DNA from 3 places in the Shewanella sp. 1311 genome. Region 2 is predicted to be linked to each of the others. Evidence: predicted binding sites of a transcription regulator. Region 2 holds the regulator's gene; each other region holds the start of a gene.

Region 1 (5,868 bases), 2.0 Mb from region 2:
GGACCTTTCAGATTGCGCATATTACGCATAGTCTCGACCAGAGCATCAACATCGTGGCCATCGATAGGACCGATATAGTTGAAACCTAACTCCTCAAATAGCGTGCCAGGAACGACCATGCCCTTGAGGTGTTCCTCAGTGCGTTTGGCCATTTCTTTGATGACGGGCATGCCTTTCAATACTTTCTTGCCGCCTTCGCGCAGCGTAGTGTAGAAACGGCCTGACATCAGTTGGGCTAAATGGTTATTGAGGGCGCCGACATTTTCAGAGATCGACATTTCGTTGTCGTTCAGTACCACGAGCATGTCATTGTGTAAGTCGCCTGCGTGGTTCATTGCTTCAAACACCATACCACCAGTCATGGCGCCATCACCGATCACGGCAACGACTTTACGACCCGCTTGTTCTTTTTCTGCGGCAATCGCCATCGCCAGTGCGGCGCTGATAGACGTGCCTGAATGCCCAACGCTGAAAGTGTCGTATTCACTTTCTTCACGCCATGGGAAAGGATGCAAGCCATCTTTTTGGCGAATGGTGTGCATCTTGTCACGACGACCCGTGAGAATTTTGTGGGGATAAGCCTGATGGCCCACATCCCAAATCAGCCGATCAAAAGGGGTGTTGTAGACATAGTGCAACGCAACAGTGAGTTCCACTGTGCCGAGCCCAGAGGCAAAATGTCCGCTGGACATGCCAACAGACTTAAGAAGGAACTCGCGCAGTTCGTCGGCTACTTGTGGTAAAAGTGCCTGAGGAAGCTGGCGGAGTTCATTGGGGGTGTTGGCCTGCGCCAACACGGGAAACTGAGAAATGTCCAAACTCATAGCGAGATACTTCGACTCTTATTATATTCTTCGCTCAATGATATAGCGGGCGAAGTCTGCAATTAACTGGCTATTGTATGGCAATTTAGCCAGCGCTGATAGTGCCTCTTGGATCAGTTGTTTGGCGGTGTCTTGTGCACCTTGTAGTCCAAGTAGTTGTGGAAACGTACTCTTATTCGATTCAGTATCAGAGCCTTGCGGCTTACCGAGTTCTTCGGTGGTGGCTACGATGTCGAGGATATCGTCTTGTACTTGAAAGGCGAGTCCGACCGCATGGGCAAAATCCATCATAGCAGCATACTGATCTTTTGGCGCGTTCGCGGCGATTAACGCTAACTCAACGGCGCAGCTGATAAGGGCGCCCGTTTTCATATTATGTAACTGAGTTAATGCTTTAAGATCAATATGTTTATCTGTTGAGGCTAAGTCTATCGCTTGGCCGCCACACATGCCACGATAACCTGAGGCTTTTGCTAATACTCTGACCATAGCGATATGTTGCTCGCTGCTGATCCCTGGTACCGCTTCGGTGACAATTTCAAAGGCTAAGGTCTGCAGTGCATCCCCAGCTAAAATGGCGGTCGCTTCATCAAACGCGATATGCACTGTGGGCTGACCACGGCGCAGCTCATCATCATCCATGGCGGGTAAATCGTCGTGGATCAATGAATAAGCATGGATACATTCAATGGCTGCGGCGCAAGCATCTAATTTTTCGAGCTCGACCCCAAACATGCGTCCGACACTGTATACAAGGAAAGGTCGAATGCGTTTGCCACCCAATAAGGTGCCGTAAGTCATGGCAGCTTTTAATTGGGGAGCGGTATCTTCAAGCGTACTAAAACGCTGTTTTAATTGATTATCAACCCGTTGTTGAAATTCTTGAATGGCACTGACTAACACGCTTATTCGCCCTCAACGGCATAGGGGGATAGGGGCGCATTTTCATCTTGTTTCAGTAAAATGGCCACTTTTTGTTGGGCTTGTTCGAGTTTTGCTTGGCTATTTCGAACCAGATTGATGCCACGTTCAAATTGTTTTAACGCGTCATCGAGGGAGATATCGCCTTGTTCTAGATCGGCAACAATGCGCTCGAGTTCGCCAAGGGATTCTTCAAAACTGAGATTTTCGGGTTTCTTCGCCACGTTTATGCTTCCTTTGATTTAGCGGACACAAGGTATATCAGGGCGGCTTTAGGGTCAAATTCAGACTAAAGATATTTGCTCAATAGCACGCTTTGTTACTGAAATTTTTTCAGAAAATATAAATTGTCGCTAAACTTGCTTAGTGTGTGTCCGATAACTGACAATAGTATCATCATTTGTATGGTAATTTTTAACTGGATAGACAAGGCTCGCATGTGTGTCGGTGGGATTATCTTACTCAGTGGAACAACTGAGTGTTATTGCTTACCTAGGGTAAGTATTATGTCGTTTATTACGAAAATTGAGGAGCCGTTGTGGATTTAGCAACAGTAATTGGAATTGTGGGTGCCTTTGGTTTTATCCTCGGGGCAATGGCCACCAGCGGCGGTTTAATGATTTTCGTTGATGTACCCTCGATTCTTATTGTTTTCGGTGGGTCCTTCTTCGTGGTGATGATGAAGTTCAATCTTAAACAGTTTTTTAGCGCGGTAAAAATCGCCGCCAAAGCGTTTATTTTTAAGATTGATAAGCCAGAAGATTTGATTGAACAGTCCGTGACTATGGCTGATGCCGCCCGTAAAGGCGGTTTTTTAGCCTTAGAAGAAGCGCAGATTACTAACAGCTTTATGCAAAAAGCCGTCGACATGCTTGTGGATGGTCACGATGGTGAAGTGGTTCGCGCTGCCTTAGAGAAGGATATTGCGCTGACCGAAGAGCGCCATCGTACTGGGATCGGTATTTTTAGAGCGTTTGGTGACGTCGGTCCGGCAATGGGCATGATAGGTACGCTGGTGGGTCTTGTGGCCATGCTGTCAAACATGTCAGATCCTAAATCCATCGGCCCCTCGATGGCGGTGGCCTTGTTAACCACCTTATACGGCGCTATGGTTGCTAACATGGTTTGTCTTCCTATCGCGGATAAGTTAACGCTTAGGATGGGCGAAGAAATGCTGAACCGTAACTTGATTATGGATGCGGTATTGGCGATTCAAGACGGACAAAACCCACGGGTGATTGAAGGCTTCTTGAAAAATTATCTGGCTGAGAAAAATCGCAAAATAGATACAACGGACGGAGAGTAGCCCATGGCTAAGGCTAAGTGCAACTGTCCACCGGCCGGAGCACCGATGTGGTTGGCGACCTTTGCTGACTTGATGTCGCTGTTGATGTGTTTCTTCGTGTTGTTATTATCATTTTCCGAAATGGACGTAATGAAGTTTAAGCAGATCGCGGGCTCAATGAAGTATGCCTTTGGTGTGCAAAATAAGGTGGAAGTTAAAGATATCCCGAAAGGGACGTCTGTTATTGCCTTAGAATTTAGACCAGGACGTCCCGATCCCACGCCGATTGAAATTATCAACCAGCAAACCAATGAAATGACGGAACCTGTATTGGATTACCAAGCGGGTGAAGACGACAGTGCTGGTGGCGTTCAGCAGCAAAGTGGTTCTCAGCGTGGTGGTGAAGCCACTGCAACGGCGCAGGAAGTGGCGGATGCGGTTAAAGCCGAAGCGGCGGCTGCACAGGATAAGATCAATCAAGAAGTGAAGAAGATGGCACAGGAGCTCAATAAAGAGATCACCGATGGTGCGATTGAAATTGAGTCCTTAGGTCAACAAATTATTATCCGTATCCGTGAGAAGGGGGCATTTGCCTCTGGTTCAGGCTTCCTTCAACCACGATTCAAACCTGTGGTGCGCTCTGTTGGCGAACTGCTAAAAGATGTGCCGGGGATTATTACGGTATCGGGTTACACGGATGATATGCAAATCAGCGATGAGCTTTATAGCTCTAACTGGGATTTATCCAGTAAACGCGCTGTGGCTGTGGCCCACGAGTTAGTGCAGGTTAAAGGCTTTGATTCTAAACGGATGAAAGTGGTTGGCATGGCGTCTAACAACCCGATAGTGCCTAACGACTCACCAGAGAATCGTGCCCGTAACCGCAGGGTGGAAATTGCCATTGAGCAAGGTAAAGCGAAGGAATCTGATGAAATTCAGGTTGGTAATTCGCCTTAGGTAGTTTGGTACTCACTGAATCTAAAGCCGCAATCCTGTTGCGGCTTTTTTATTGGGCTAAGGTGGACTTTTCATTTTTTGCTAACGCTTTGTGCATCAAAGCGCTGTGGTTGGTTTAAATCCATTTGGGCTTTACGCCAATCGCAGAGAGTGTGTAATCCCTAAGCTTCCGTCAACCTTACCTCCACGACTTATCTCAAATAATTCATCTCAAATAACTCATTTCAAACAGAGCAATTTTAACTAAGTGAATAGGCTTCAATGACATTATCCCGACCGAATTTGCTTAAAAATCCCGCCGTGATTTAATCACTAATACGCCATTAATACGCCATTAATACGGCATTAATCCGCCATGAATGTGGCTTGTGTGGCTGTTTGCGATGCGCGCTGAAACTCGCATTTTTAGGTCGCTTGGGTATATAATCCCCCGATTATTCTTTTAACCAATTTTGCTGTTTTAAAATTGCCCGCGGAAATCCCATGAAGTTTATTGTAAAGCTGTACCCAGAAATCATGATGAAGAGCAAACCCGTAAGGATGCGCTTCACCAAAATGCTCGAAACCAACATACGTAATGTGCTCAAAAAAGTCGACGAAGACGCTAAAGTTCAACGTCAATGGGACCGCATTATGGTAATGGTGCCAAAGGATAAGCCTGAATTGGCACAAGCCTTCGGTGAGCGTCTGGCGTGTATTCCTGGCATTGCACACGTAGTGCAAGTGGATGAGTACAGCTTTGAATCTGTGGACGATATTTATCAGCAAGTCTTGCCTGTTTATCGTGACCAACTCGCGGGTAAAACCTTCTGCGTGCGAGTGAAGCGCACTGGCGATCACGATTTTAATTCTATCGAAGTGGAGCGTTACGTCGGCGGCGGTTTAAATCAGTTTACCGATGCTTTAGGTGTGCGTTTAAAGAATCCCGATATTACCGTTAACCTTGAAATTGAACGCGATAATCTTTACATGGTCACTAAGCGCATTGAAGGCTTAGGCGGTTTCCCTATGGCGACACAGGAAGATGTGTTGTCCTTGATTTCTGGTGGTTTTGACTCTGGTGTGTCTAGCTATCAATTTATCAAAAAAGGGGCGCGTACCCATTATTGCTTCTTTAATCTGGGCGGCGCGCAGCATGAAATTGGCGTGAAGCAAGTGGCTTACCATTTGTGGAAAACCTACGGCGAATCCCACAAGGTGAAGTTTATCTCTGTACCTTTTGAGCCTGTGGTCGCTGAGATTTTAGAGCGTATCGATAATGGCCAAATGGGCGTTGTGCTCAAGCGTATGATGATGCGCACTGCGGCGCGTATTGCCGACCGTATGGGCATTCAAGCCTTGGTGACCGGTGAAAGTTTAGGCCAAGTCTCTAGCCAAACGCTAACCAACTTAAACGTGATTGACCGCTGTACTGAGCTGCTGATTTTACGTCCGCTGATTGCCATGGATAAACAAGACATTATCAACGAGAGCCGTAAAATCGGCACCGAAGATTTTGCCAAATCTATGCCTGAATATTGCGGCGTGATTTCGCAAAAGCCAACGGTTAAAGCGGTATTAGCTAAAGTAGAAGCGGAAGAGAAGAAGTTCTCTGAAGATTTGATCGATCAAATCATCGCCCAGTCTGTCACTATTGATATCAGGGAGATCGCAGAACAAATGGATACTCGGATTACTGAGACTGAAACGGTCGCCAGTATTGATACCAACCAAGTGGTCATTGATATTCGCGCCCCTGAAGAAGAGGAAAGCAAGCCGTTGCAAATTGAAGGTATTGAGATTAAACGTATCCCATTCTTCAAGTTAGCGACTCAATTTGCCGATCTCGATAAGCAAAAAACCTATTTGCTGTATTGTGAGCGTGGGGTGATGAGTAAATTG
Region 2 (5,868 bases):
GACGCATAAGTGAAGATTAAACGATTTTTTGCCAAAGACATGCGCGCCGCACTGGCCCAAGTGAAAGAAACACTCGGCTCAGATGCCGTCATTATGTCGAATAAGAAAGTGAATGGGGGCATCGAAATTGTCGCCGCCGTTGACTATGACGAACCGAAAGCAAAAACCGCAGCAACTGCGCCAGCGCCAACCTTTATGGACGTGAGTGACGATCTTGTGTCCCTGGGTGCTAAGCAGCCAGTACGGGTTGAAAGCCGAGCTAAGCCAGCTGCACCTGCTGACTCATTACAAGCCTTGCTAGAGAAGCAACAAAGCCGTTTGAATCAACAAATGTCGCATCAGCAAGTGGATGCCACGTTACCCGCATGGGCAAAGGGCTTACAAGCGCCGGCAACGGCAAAAGTGGAGCGTCGCGAAGCGCCTGCTACTTTTGATAAGAAGCCACAAACATCACAGAAACAAAGCGCAGATATTGAGGCAATGCGTGATGAGTTAGCCTCATTGCGTAATTTATTGACACATCAAGTGTCCTCTTTGATGACAGAACATAAGAAACGCATCGACCCCGTTGGTGCTATGCTCGAAGCCAAGTTACTCGAGGCTGAATTTTCCCCTGCTGTTGCGAATAAATTAGCGGCGCTGAGCCAACATTATACGCCTGCAGAATTAGTCAGAGCCTTACCTCAAAGTTTAGCTAATATGCTTGATAATCAAGGTGATGATATTGTTAAACAGGGCGGCGTGGTGGCATTGGTGGGGCCAACGGGTGTGGGTAAAACCACGTCGTTAGCGAAACTAGCAGCCCGTTTTGCTGCCCATCACGGTGCTGAGCATGTGGCTTTGATAACGACAGATCATTATCGCATCGGAGCCTATGAGCAATTAGCAACTTATGGCAAAATAATGGGCTGTCCAGTAAAGCAAGCTCATGATCTGAATGAATTAGAGCAAATTCTCTATCAGTTTAGGAATCGCAAGCTAGTATTGATAGATACGGCTGGCATGGGACAGCGAGATATGCGTCTTTACCAGCAACTTGATAATTTAACTGCAAATAGCAGGATACCTATCCGCAGTTATCTGGTACTGTCTGCGACAGGACAGCGCCGTGTGCTGCAAGATGCAGTCAATCATTTTAAACGCATTCCCCTATCTGGTGTCGTTCTCACAAAACTCGATGAATCTGTGTCGTTAGCAGGGGCATTAAGTGTGTTGATCCAAAACGGATTACCATTAAGTTATGTTACTGATGGACAAAGAGTTCCTGAAGATATGAAAGTTGCGGATACCTTAGATTTAGCCCAGCAGGCACTCGCAGCGTTAGATAGTACAGAACAACAATCATTACAAGACACAGCGTGGTCAGATAATATGGCCTGTGCATTTGAGTAGATTTATGACCCTGGATCAAGCAAGTGGTTTACGTATGATGAATCAACCCTATAACGAAAAAGTGAAAGTAATCGCGGTCACAGGTGGTAAAGGTGGCGTTGGTAAAACCAGCGTCTCCATTAATACAGCTGTGGCATTAGCCGAAAAAGGCAAGCGTGTCTTGGTACTTGATGCTGACCTTGGCTTAGCAAACGTCGATGTCATGCTGGGTATTCGTGCCGAGCGTAACCTCTCCCATGTTCTCTCTGGTGATGCAGAGCTTGACGATATTATCGTTCGTGGCCCTAAAGGGATTGGCATAGTGCCAGCCACTTCAGGAACACAAGGGATGGTGGAATTAAGTCCAGCGCAACATGCCGGGTTAATTCGCGCATTTAGTGAGATGCGGACTCAGTTTGATATTCTAGTCGTAGATACTGCTGCTGGGATTTCAGATATGGTGCTCAGTTTCTCACGTGCATCGCAGGATGTGCTGGTCGTTGTTTGTGATGAACCCACATCAATTACCGATGCCTATGCCCTGATAAAAATCCTCAGCCGTGAGCATGGCGTGTTCCGTTTTAAAATAGTTGCCAATATGGTGCGTAGTTTACGCGAAGGTATGGAATTATTTGCTAAACTCAGTAAAGTGACCGACAGATTTTTGGATGTCGCCCTTGAATTGGTTGCAACAATTCCATTTGACGAAAACTTACGTAAATCAGTTCGTAAACAAAAATTGGTGGTTGAAGCGTATCCTAAATCACCAGCAGCGATTGCGTATCAAGGGTTGGCAAATAAAATTCTAAGCTGGCCTGTACCGCAGCAACCTGGTGGGCATTTGGAGTTTTTCGTTGAGCGTTTAGTACAACGACCAGATTTTCAAGAGGAAAAAACGAGTGAATAAAGCCGCTGCGTATACTTGTTTAGACAATAAATCGTCGATCGTTGAACAGTATGCTCCGTTGGTTAAAAGAATTGCGCATCATTTACTCGCCAGACTACCTGCCTCCGTGCAGTTAGATGATTTACTCCAAGCTGGGATGATGGGGTTATTAGAAGCATCAGCCAAGTTTGATGGTGGCAAGGGTGCGAAATTTGAAACCTTCGCCGGCATACGCATACGTGGGGCCATGTTAGATGAAATCCGCCGCGGCGATTGGGTCCCTCGTTCCGTTCATCGTAACAACCGCAAGGTTGCACACGCTATAGATGAGTTAGAGCAAGCGCTGGGTCGTGATGCACGCGACACAGAAATTGCAGAAAAACTTGATATGACGCTCGATGAGTACCATCATATTCTTAACGATGTTTCTGTCGGAAAAATCATAGGGATAGAAGACTTAGGCGTATCTCAGGATATACTTACAGTGAGTGATCGGTCCGATGATGATTCATTTGAAGCATTAGCTGAGAACCAATTTCATTCTGCTCTGGTTGAGGCAATTAAATTATTGCCTGAAAGAGATGCATTAGTGTTATCCCTGTACTACGATGAAGCATTGAATTTAAAAGAGATTGGCGCCATTCTTGAAGTCAGTGAATCGCGGGTTAGCCAGATATTAAGTCAGGCAATGTTGCGATTGAAAGCTAAACTCAAGCACTGGACATAAGTATAATTATTAATCGAGCACAGAATGTCAGCTCACCGGAGGAAACCTTGGACAAGAATATGAAGATTCTCATTGTTGACGATTTTTCGACAATGAGGCGTATCATCAAGAACTTGTTGCGAGACTTGGGGTTTAACAACACCCAAGAAGCAGACGATGGCTCAACAGCCCTGCCGATGTTGCAAAAGGGGGATTTTGATTTTGTTGTTACAGATTGGAATATGCCCGGCATGCAAGGGATCGATCTGTTAAAAGCAATTCGCGCAGATGATTCGCTAAAGCATTTACCCGTATTAATGGTAACTGCTGAAGCAAAACGTGAACAGATTATTGCTGCCGCTCAAGCGGGAGTGAATGGATATGTGGTTAAGCCTTTTACCGCTGCAACGCTGAAAGAGAAGTTAGATAAAATATTCGAACGACTCGCTTGAGCAAGGATGAGCTATGAAGTCACAAACATCAGGGCTCATCACGCTCGAGCAAGCTCAGCACTTTGTTGAATTATTAAGTGCAGGTGAGCAAAGTCAGGCAGATGATTTATTTCGGGAGCTTGCAGCTCCACTGCAACGAGAATTATTCGAAGAGGTAGGGAAATTAACTCGGCAACTTCATAGTGCGCTGATGGATTTTCAAGTTGATAATCGTCTTTCTGAATTAGCCAATACAGAAATTCCCGATGCCAAGCAACGTTTAAATTACGTTATTGACATGACTGAACAAGCGGCAAATAAAACCATGGATGCGGTTGAAGAATGTTTACCTTTGGCCAATGCCGTAACGGTTAATATTCAAAAAGTCATGCCATCTTGGGACAGATTAATGCGACGCGAGATAGCACTGAGCGAATTTAAGGTTCTTTGTCACGATGTCCAAGATCTTATGTCCCGTAGTGCAAATGACTCGACTCGATTACGTGAATTGCTGAATCAAATTTTGATGGCGCAAGATTTTCAAGACTTAACAGGACAAATAATCCGTCGTGTTATTGATCTAGTAATGGAAGTTGAAAGTAATCTGGTTTCTATGCTGACGGTATTTGGTGAGCAACCTATGATTGAAACTCAGATTGCTCAGAAAAATAATATTGAAGCGGAAGGGCCGATAATGAATGCCGAGCTTCGTCAAGATGTAGTAACGGGTCAAGACGAAGTGGATGATCTTCTATCGAGTCTGGGTTTCTAACTGGGAGTCAATTTGATGGCCTTTGATGTAGATGAAGAGATACTCCAGGACTTTTTAATCGAAGCCGGTGAAATTTTAGAGCTTCTGCAAGAGCAACTCGTTGCGCTTGAAAATAATCCTGATGACACAAACTTGCTAAACGCCATTTTCCGAGGGTTTCATACCGTTAAAGGTGGCGCAGGCTTTCTTAGCTTAACTCCCATGGTCGATGTGTGTCATGAGGCTGAAAATACCTTCGATCTATTGCGCACAGGCAAACGCAGCGTAAACGCAGAGCTGATGGATATTATTTTGCAGGCTGTTGATGCTATTAATACCATGTTTGCTCAAACGCAGCAGGGCGAACAACAAGATCCCGCTGAGTCAGGCCTGTTGTCTAGACTTAAAATGCTGAGTTCAGGTGCGCCATTGCCATCTGAAGTTGCGTCTGCAGAGGTGGTAGAAGTTGTCGAACCAGAGCCTGTCGTTGAAGCCATTGTTGAAACTCCCGTCCCACAAGACATTCCCGCAGAGATAAGTAATAGCTCATCTTCAAGTATTGATGATATCAACGATGCTGAATTTGAAGCTTTGTTAGATGCGCTTCATGGCTCAGGAAAAGGCCCTGCGGCTGCTACCGCTGTGGCGTCTGAACCTGTGGTCGCTAAGCCAGCTGCGCCAGTTAAAGCGCCTTCAGCATCGGGTGATGACATCACTGATGATGAGTTTGAGGCATTGCTTGATGAACTGCATGGTTCAGGCAAGTTTAAAGCAGAGGAAGAAGTGCCAGCTAAACCAAAGGTCGCTTCGGCTCCCACGCCTCAACCGATAGTGGATGCCGATGAAATTACTGATGATGAGTTTGAAAGATTACTCGATGAACTCCATGGTAAAAATGCGGCCCCTGCAAAAACGGAAGTAAAAGCGCCTACTGCATCAGTAACGCCAGCTTCGACTGCAGCACCTAAAGTTGCGACTCCCTTACCAGTTAAAGCTGCCGCGCCTGCTCCAGTCCCTGTAGTTGCCGCAAAACCGAAAGTGGACATTGCGGTTGTTGAGAAAGCGCCAGCTAAAGCAAGTTCAGCAAATGTGCCTCAAGGTGAAACGACAGTACGTGTTGATACTGCACGACTCGACCAAATCATGAATATGGTGGGCGAGTTAGTGTTAGTGCGAAATCGATTAGTGAGCTTAGGCATCAGTCGTGACGATGAGGAAATGTCTAAGGCCCTTGCGAACTTAGATCTCGTGACTGCCGATTTGCAAGGCGCGGTGATGAAAACCCGTATGCAACCGATCAAGAAAGTGTTTGGTCGTTTCCCTCGGGTAGTACGTGATCTTGCGCGTACACTCAATAAAGAAATTGATTTGATTATGGTCGGTGAAGAAACCGACCTAGATAAAAACTTAGTTGAAGCGCTTGCTGATCCACTCGTCCACTTAGTGCGTAACTCAGTGGATCACGGTATTGAAATGCCAAATGAGCGTGAAGCCAACGGCAAGCCGAGAACGGGTACGATTACCTTATCTGCAAGTCAGGAAGGTGACCATATACTGCTGAAAATCGAAGACGATGGCGCAGGTATGGACCCTGAGAAACTAAAAAAAATCGCGATAACGCGTGGTGTGCTCGATGAAGATTCAGCTTCGCGAATGACTGACAGTGAAGCTTATAATTTGATTTTTGCGCCCGGTTTTTCAACTAAGGTCGAGATTTCAGATA
Region 3 (5,868 bases), 840 kb from region 2:
CAATGTCGATAAAAGACGCGGGGAATAACACGCCTCTTTTAGGGTGATGCCAACGGATTAAAGCTTCAGCACCTATGTAGGTATTCTGCTCTAAATCCCTCAGTGGCTGATAATAAAGCTCAAACTGACGGCCACGGATGGCACTGTGTAAATCACGCTCTATCTGTGCATCTTCTTTAAATGCGCTCAATAAAGTGCTGTTAAACACTTGGATTGCTGTGCCTTTTTTCTTTTTAGCATACTGCACAGCAATATCGGCACAGGTTAACGGGGCAAACAAACTCGCCACCGAGGCGATATCAACCACAGCTAAGGCAGGCTTGGGCTCGACTTGTTCGCGACCGATTAAGATAGGCATAGCCAGATGCTGATACAGACGCGTACTAAAATAATCGAGATCGTATACCGCGTTATCATCGGTCAGCAGCACGGCAAATTCATCGCTACCGACGCGGGCAATTTCGGTGGCTTTATTGATCTCGGAGAAATGTTTCAAACGGCGGGCGATTTCAATCAATAAGCTATCGCCATTCTCATGACCATAGGTATCGTTAAACCGTTTAAATCCAACCAGATCGACTAATAACAACAGTCCCTTATTGGTACGTTCAAGCACTCGATTAAAGTGGGTGCGGTTATGTAGCCCCGTTAATCCACAGCGCCAAGCGAGGCGTTCAAGCTCTAACTTGTAGTTGTGCTCATCGGTATTTTCTTCACACGAGACCAAGGCATAATGATTGCCGCGATCGGTAATAAATTGACTCAGCACGTATGTCAGCCAATAGCGGCTGCCATCGGCACGACTAAACTGCACTTCGCCTTTGGCAATTTCGCCCCTAAAAATTTGCGCTAGGGTTTGCTCGGCTAATTGGGCATGCTGCTTAAAAAAAGCCAATTCACGGATATTTGCGCCGATTATCTGCTCACGGGGCATGCCAGTGATTTCACTGTGCGCCTGATTCACATACTCGACTTTTTCAGTATGCAAATTAATGAGCATACTGATCTGCCGCGATTGCTCCGTCGCACAGCGAAACAAGCTCAGTCTTTCTTCTTTGTCGTAGCTGTGTTTTGTCGCTAAGGTCAGGGCTAATTGATCTGCCATCTGGCACGCGAGGTGGATTTCGCTATCGTGCCAATGGGGAGTAAATTGCGCCCGCTCGATGCAGAGCACACCTTCCAGACGACCATTGATGCGAATGGCGATGTCGAGACTCGAATTGATGTGCCGCGGGATAAAATAGCACTCTGCCAATTCACTTAAACGGGGATCGGTCAGCGTATTGCCAGCATCGATATGGCGCAGGGTTTTAAGCTCGTGCACATAACGGGGACAAGCTTGTAATAGTTTAGGCCTATGAATGTCTTGCAACATCATAGAACCAAATTGTGCAACGAGTGTTTGGGTTTGTTGATCAGCTGAGAACGTCCACACTGACACCAAAGAAACCGTTAAATTCTGGCACAACAACTCTGTGGCTAACTCTGCTGTCTTGGTGAAATCGCCCTGCTGTTTTGCAGTTGACTGAACCAAAGACTCCAATAAATGCTGATGCTGACGTCGCTTCACGCTGATTCCCTACAAAACTTCGTGTTGGGCTAAAGGTCTTTGCTACGCGCAAACGTACCTTGAAATGTGCAATTAAGCTGATTGAATTATTCTTATTTGGAGGCAGATTACACTATCTATTGTAAGTGCAGCAACATGTGGCACAATTTATTACAATTCAGTTAACAACTGCAGCATTTTTAGACAGTTAAAACGATTAAGTTCGAATTCTATCCGCTAAAATCTATCCGCTAAAAGTGCTGCACAAAAACTTATAAACCGTTTTCCAATTGGAAAATCATTTTCTCGGCGCTCACACCAAAGGTCAGCAGTAAATCGATACCCGCAGCCGTGGTCACAAACTCAGTTTGCACTTCAGCAAATCGAGCTTGGGCACGGCTCGCCATACTTTCTGCATCTGTTTGCGCGCTATCGCCAACAAAATTTAACGTCAATAAGGTATCGTGTTCATCAATGACGGCGCCGATATCGACAAAACTGCCACAATCGGTGCAAGTATCATTCACTGCCGGATTTTGTGCTTCTATTATGCCTTTCATCTGTATTCCTTATTTATAAAGCGACTGATTAACGGCATCACTAAACTATGCTCGCTAATTTATTTGCGCGGTAAGTGGCTAACTCGATAGGTTAATCAGAATTATAGGTAATTAAGCCTCAAGATAACTGGCTTTAGCTCACGCTTATTTACTGAAATGGCGCAGATTGACGCAATTGCTATTGCTATTGCTATTGCTATTGCTATAGCAGAACACGCGTTTTAAAGAACACTTGCAGGAGTTGGTAACTAGGCAGAAGCGAGCAGAGGCACCAGATTACGTTGGATTGCCAATTGATCGGCAAAATGCATGATTTCAACCTTAGGCGCGCTGAGTTGGCCCCTTTGCCTGAGCTGGGTGACATGATCACAGTTACTCAGGGCCTCGGCCATTGCTACGCTCTCACAGCCTCGGATCACTAAGGCTTCCGGTCGCAGTGCCTGCTGTAATTGAAATGCCCGCGGACCTTGGGCCATAAAAATACTGCTGTTATCGACTACAGGTTCGGCACAAGATAAATCCGCCATTAAGCTTTGCTGCGGTGGTAATTCGAACTGACGCTGTAATTTTTGCGCCATATCAAGCTCGTTTTGCCATTGAAATTGCGCCATGTCCCGTGCGTCAACCGACAGTAACGACAGCAACAGGGCGAATTCGCCCCGTCTGTCGTTTTCTATCGCCGCGTTTAAGCGGGTGCCAATTTGGGCTTCGTTGACTAAAGGAACATCAATTTGCATAAAAAAACATCGTCAAAACAATTCGTTGTTAGTTAATCGACCATTTGATGCATAACTTTAGGAAAATTTTTAAATTGGGTATTTACATGCAAAAGGTTTCTGACTACTATGGCGGCCGCAATTGAGGAGGGGTTCCCGAGTGGCCAAAGGGATCAGACTGTAAATCTGACGGCTCAGCCTTCGAAGGTTCGAATCCTTCTCCCTCCACCATTTGCACTGTAAGTTTGTGAGTGTTGTTCGAAAATGATGTAGAGTTTTACAAAAGCGTTAAAGGTATTCGTGGAGGGGTTCCCGAGTGGCCAAAGGGATCAGACTGTAAATCTGACGGCTCAGCCTTCGAAGGTTCGAATCCTTCTCCCTCCACCATCTTTATCTCTAACGCAGATAATCATTTTCAAGTACCAAACATGGCCAATGTTTGGTTGAGTTTTAAAAGTAAAGAAAGTTTGTGGAGGGGTTCCCGAGTGGCCAAAGGGATCAGACTGTAAATCTGACGGCTCAGCCTTCGAAGGTTCGAATCCTTCTCCCTCCACCATTTCTTTCATTGTATATACCGCTCTTGTTCAACTTCCGTTTTGTCTATTCCAGTTTTATCTGCCATAGCTTCATCTATTCATTTTGTTCTAATTACATTCTTTGTATTAAACTGCACTTCTATTTGAAGCCATCTTTTTAGTTCGCAATATTTGTCTTTAACATCAATCACGCCTCGCGCGACTTCAAGCTAATGCCCCCAAGCGAGTAACGCCAAGCAGATCCAATAAAACCGCTTTGCCCGTCCCTGTGATATGCTCTAAAAATGATCCCTTTCGAAGTGACTATGATGATATCTAACACAATTCAACCGCCAGTGGACTCACACAGCGCTCACAGACTCTGCCCAACGTGGGAAGCCCATGCGATAGGCAAGATTGAAGCGGATTTTCAGCGCAGCGCCGATACCCATTTGATTAAGCTTGAATTACCTATGCTCGATGGCATAGATATTTATCTTAAAGATGAAAGTACCCACCCGACAGGCAGCTTAAAGCATCGCCTCGCCCGCTCACTCTTCCTCTATGCCCTGTGTAACGGCTGGATTAAGCAAGGTACGCCCATTATCGAATCCTCATCGGGCAGCACAGCGATTTCTGAAGCCTATTTTGCCCGCTTACTCGGTTTACCTTTTATTGCCGTGATGCCTAAAAGCACGGCTAAAAAGAAGATTGAACAGATCACTTTCTATGGCGGCCAATGTCATTTTGTCGACCATTCCAGTGAGATTTACGCCGAATCGGCGCGCCTAGCCGCAGAGCTGGGCGGCCATTACATGGATCAATTCACCTACGCCGAGCGCGCAACAGACTGGCGCGGCAATAACAATATTGCCAATTCTATTTTCAATCAGATGGAACGCGAGCCACACACAATCCCGCGTTGGATAGTGATGAGTCCGGGTACAGGCGGCACATCGGCGACCATAGGCCGCTACATCCGCTATCAAAGGTTGGCGACCCAGCTTTGCGTAGTTGATCCGCAAAACTCGGTATTTTTTGATTTTTATCAGAGCGGCGATGCCAGCTTAACCTGTTGCAATGGCAGTAAAATTGAAGGCATAGGTCGACCAAGAGTCGAGCCATCGTTTATTCCTGGCGTTGTGGATTCTATGCTGCAAATCCCCGACGCGGCTTCCGTAGCGACAATTCATTGGTTAGAACAACTGATTGGCCGTAAAACCGGCGCATCGACGGGCACTAACCTGTACGGTGCATTGCAACTTGCCGTACAAATGCAAGCGCGCGAAGAACAAGGCTCAATCGTGACCCTAATTTGTGATTCGGGTGAGCGTTACCTCGATACCTATTACGATGCAGACTGGATTGCGGCTAACATCGGCGATATTGCGCCCTATCAGCGCCAACTCGCAGCATTCAATCATTTTGGTCAGCTAAGCGAGCTTGATTAAGCCCGTATGACTAAGCCCGTACGACTAAGCGCCTTTAATAAGTGTGCTTGATTAACCGACTCGATTAAATACTTTACCTTGAGTCGACGGCTTTAAAGTCCACCGCTAAACGTCAGCCATAAAAAACGCCCCACTGTTGTGAGGCGTTTTTTTATCGTTGGTAGAGTAACCCATGGGCATTAATCAATATTCAAATACTTATGGGTTTGGATCGATAAACGCCAATTACGGGCAATACACACCTTCATCGCCAGTTCAGTCGCTCTGGGCTTTTGGCTAATCGGCTGCAGGCAAATCGTTTTCGCTGAAATATCGATGTCTTGCAGTAACTCATCCAATTCAGCAATGTGATTTTCAGTGGCGATAGGATGCTTAATCTCATTGGCACGGTTCAGCGCCTGCGCTAATACCTTATAGCCACCTTTCATGTTCAACTTGGGCGATACCGTCACCCAAGTGTCATCGGCACAATTGATGTCGAAGGTGCCACTGGTTTCGATTTGGGTAGCAAAGCCTTGGTTGCGCAAGGTTTCAGTTAATTCGCGTAAATCGTACATACAAGGCTCGCCGCCGGTGATCACTATATGGCGCGCAGTAAAACCTTTAGCATGAAAAGCTGCGATAAGACTTTGCGCCGTATGATCTGCCCAGCGCCCAATAGTGCCGTCTACGGTAATGACTTGCTCTGGCGTCACTTTATTCACTTCAAGCACATCCCATGTCTGTTTCGTATCGCACCAAGCGCATCCCACGGGACAACCTTGCAGGCGGACAAATATGGCGGGCACTCCGGTAAAGACACCTTCACCTTGAATGGTTTCAAATACTTCGTTGACTGGGTAGTTCATGCTGGCGTTCCACTTTTCTGGGGCGGCATTTATAGTGGATTTTAGCTTGAGCTGCAAGTTTTTGCGCCGAGAAAGCCTATTTGATGCAGATCGCCAGAGTTTGCAAGGACTATGGCCTGAGTTACACTAACGGCCTATTTATAAGTGTTCTACGGTTAAGTGAAATCCTTTATGTCAACGAGCTTAGTGTCAAAACCCTTAGCGTCCAAAGCAGTGGTGGTATTCAGTG

What was found. Region 2 encodes FliA, which starts transcription of late flagellar genes. Its sites were predicted from a motif close to CTAAAGNTNNNNNNNNNNNNGCCGATA; they were not measured.
Region 1: a site for FliA is predicted at 2,099-2,125, ahead of pomA (flagellar motor protein PomA). Genes of this name have one in related genera too.
Region 3: a site for FliA is predicted at 2,881-2,907, ahead of AC5YB3_RS00600 (VC2046/SO_2500 family protein). Genes of this name have one in related genera too.

What each region holds. Positions count from the first base shown of each region.
Region 1 is NZ_CM181686.1:4,163,604-4,169,471, forward strand. It holds gene dxs (1-deoxy-D-xylulose-5-phosphate synthase) at 1-824, opposite strand, end outside; gene ispA ((2E,6E)-farnesyl diphosphate synthase) at 846-1,727, opposite strand; gene xseB (exodeoxyribonuclease VII small subunit) at 1,730-1,969, opposite strand; gene pomA (flagellar motor protein PomA) at 2,284-3,051, shown strand; gene AC5YB3_RS18390 (flagellar motor protein MotB) at 3,055-3,987, shown strand; gene thiI (tRNA uracil 4-sulfurtransferase ThiI) at 4,471-5,868, shown strand, end outside.
Region 2 is NZ_CM181686.1:948,483-954,350, reverse strand. It holds gene flhF (flagellar biosynthesis GTPase FlhF) at 10-1,392, shown strand; gene AC5YB3_RS04270 (MinD/ParA family protein) at 1,397-2,278, shown strand; gene AC5YB3_RS04265 (RNA polymerase sigma factor FliA) at 2,271-2,984, shown strand; gene cheY (chemotaxis response regulator CheY) at 3,032-3,415, shown strand; gene AC5YB3_RS04255 (protein phosphatase CheZ) at 3,429-4,166, shown strand; gene AC5YB3_RS04250 (chemotaxis protein CheA) at 4,182-5,868, shown strand, end outside.
Region 3 is NZ_CM181686.1:109,499-115,366, forward strand. It holds gene AC5YB3_RS00590 (putative bifunctional diguanylate cyclase/phosphodiesterase) at 1-1,570, opposite strand, end outside; gene AC5YB3_RS00595 (DUF406 family protein) at 1,822-2,109, opposite strand; gene AC5YB3_RS00600 (VC2046/SO_2500 family protein) at 2,358-2,846, opposite strand; tRNA gene AC5YB3_RS00605 (tRNA-Tyr) at 2,972-3,056, shown strand; tRNA gene AC5YB3_RS00610 (tRNA-Tyr) at 3,128-3,212, shown strand; tRNA gene AC5YB3_RS00615 (tRNA-Tyr) at 3,297-3,381, shown strand; gene AC5YB3_RS00620 (PLP-dependent cysteine synthase family protein) at 3,646-4,791, shown strand; gene queE (7-carboxy-7-deazaguanine synthase QueE) at 4,971-5,639, opposite strand; gene queC (7-cyano-7-deazaguanine synthase QueC) at 5,811-5,868, shown strand, end outside.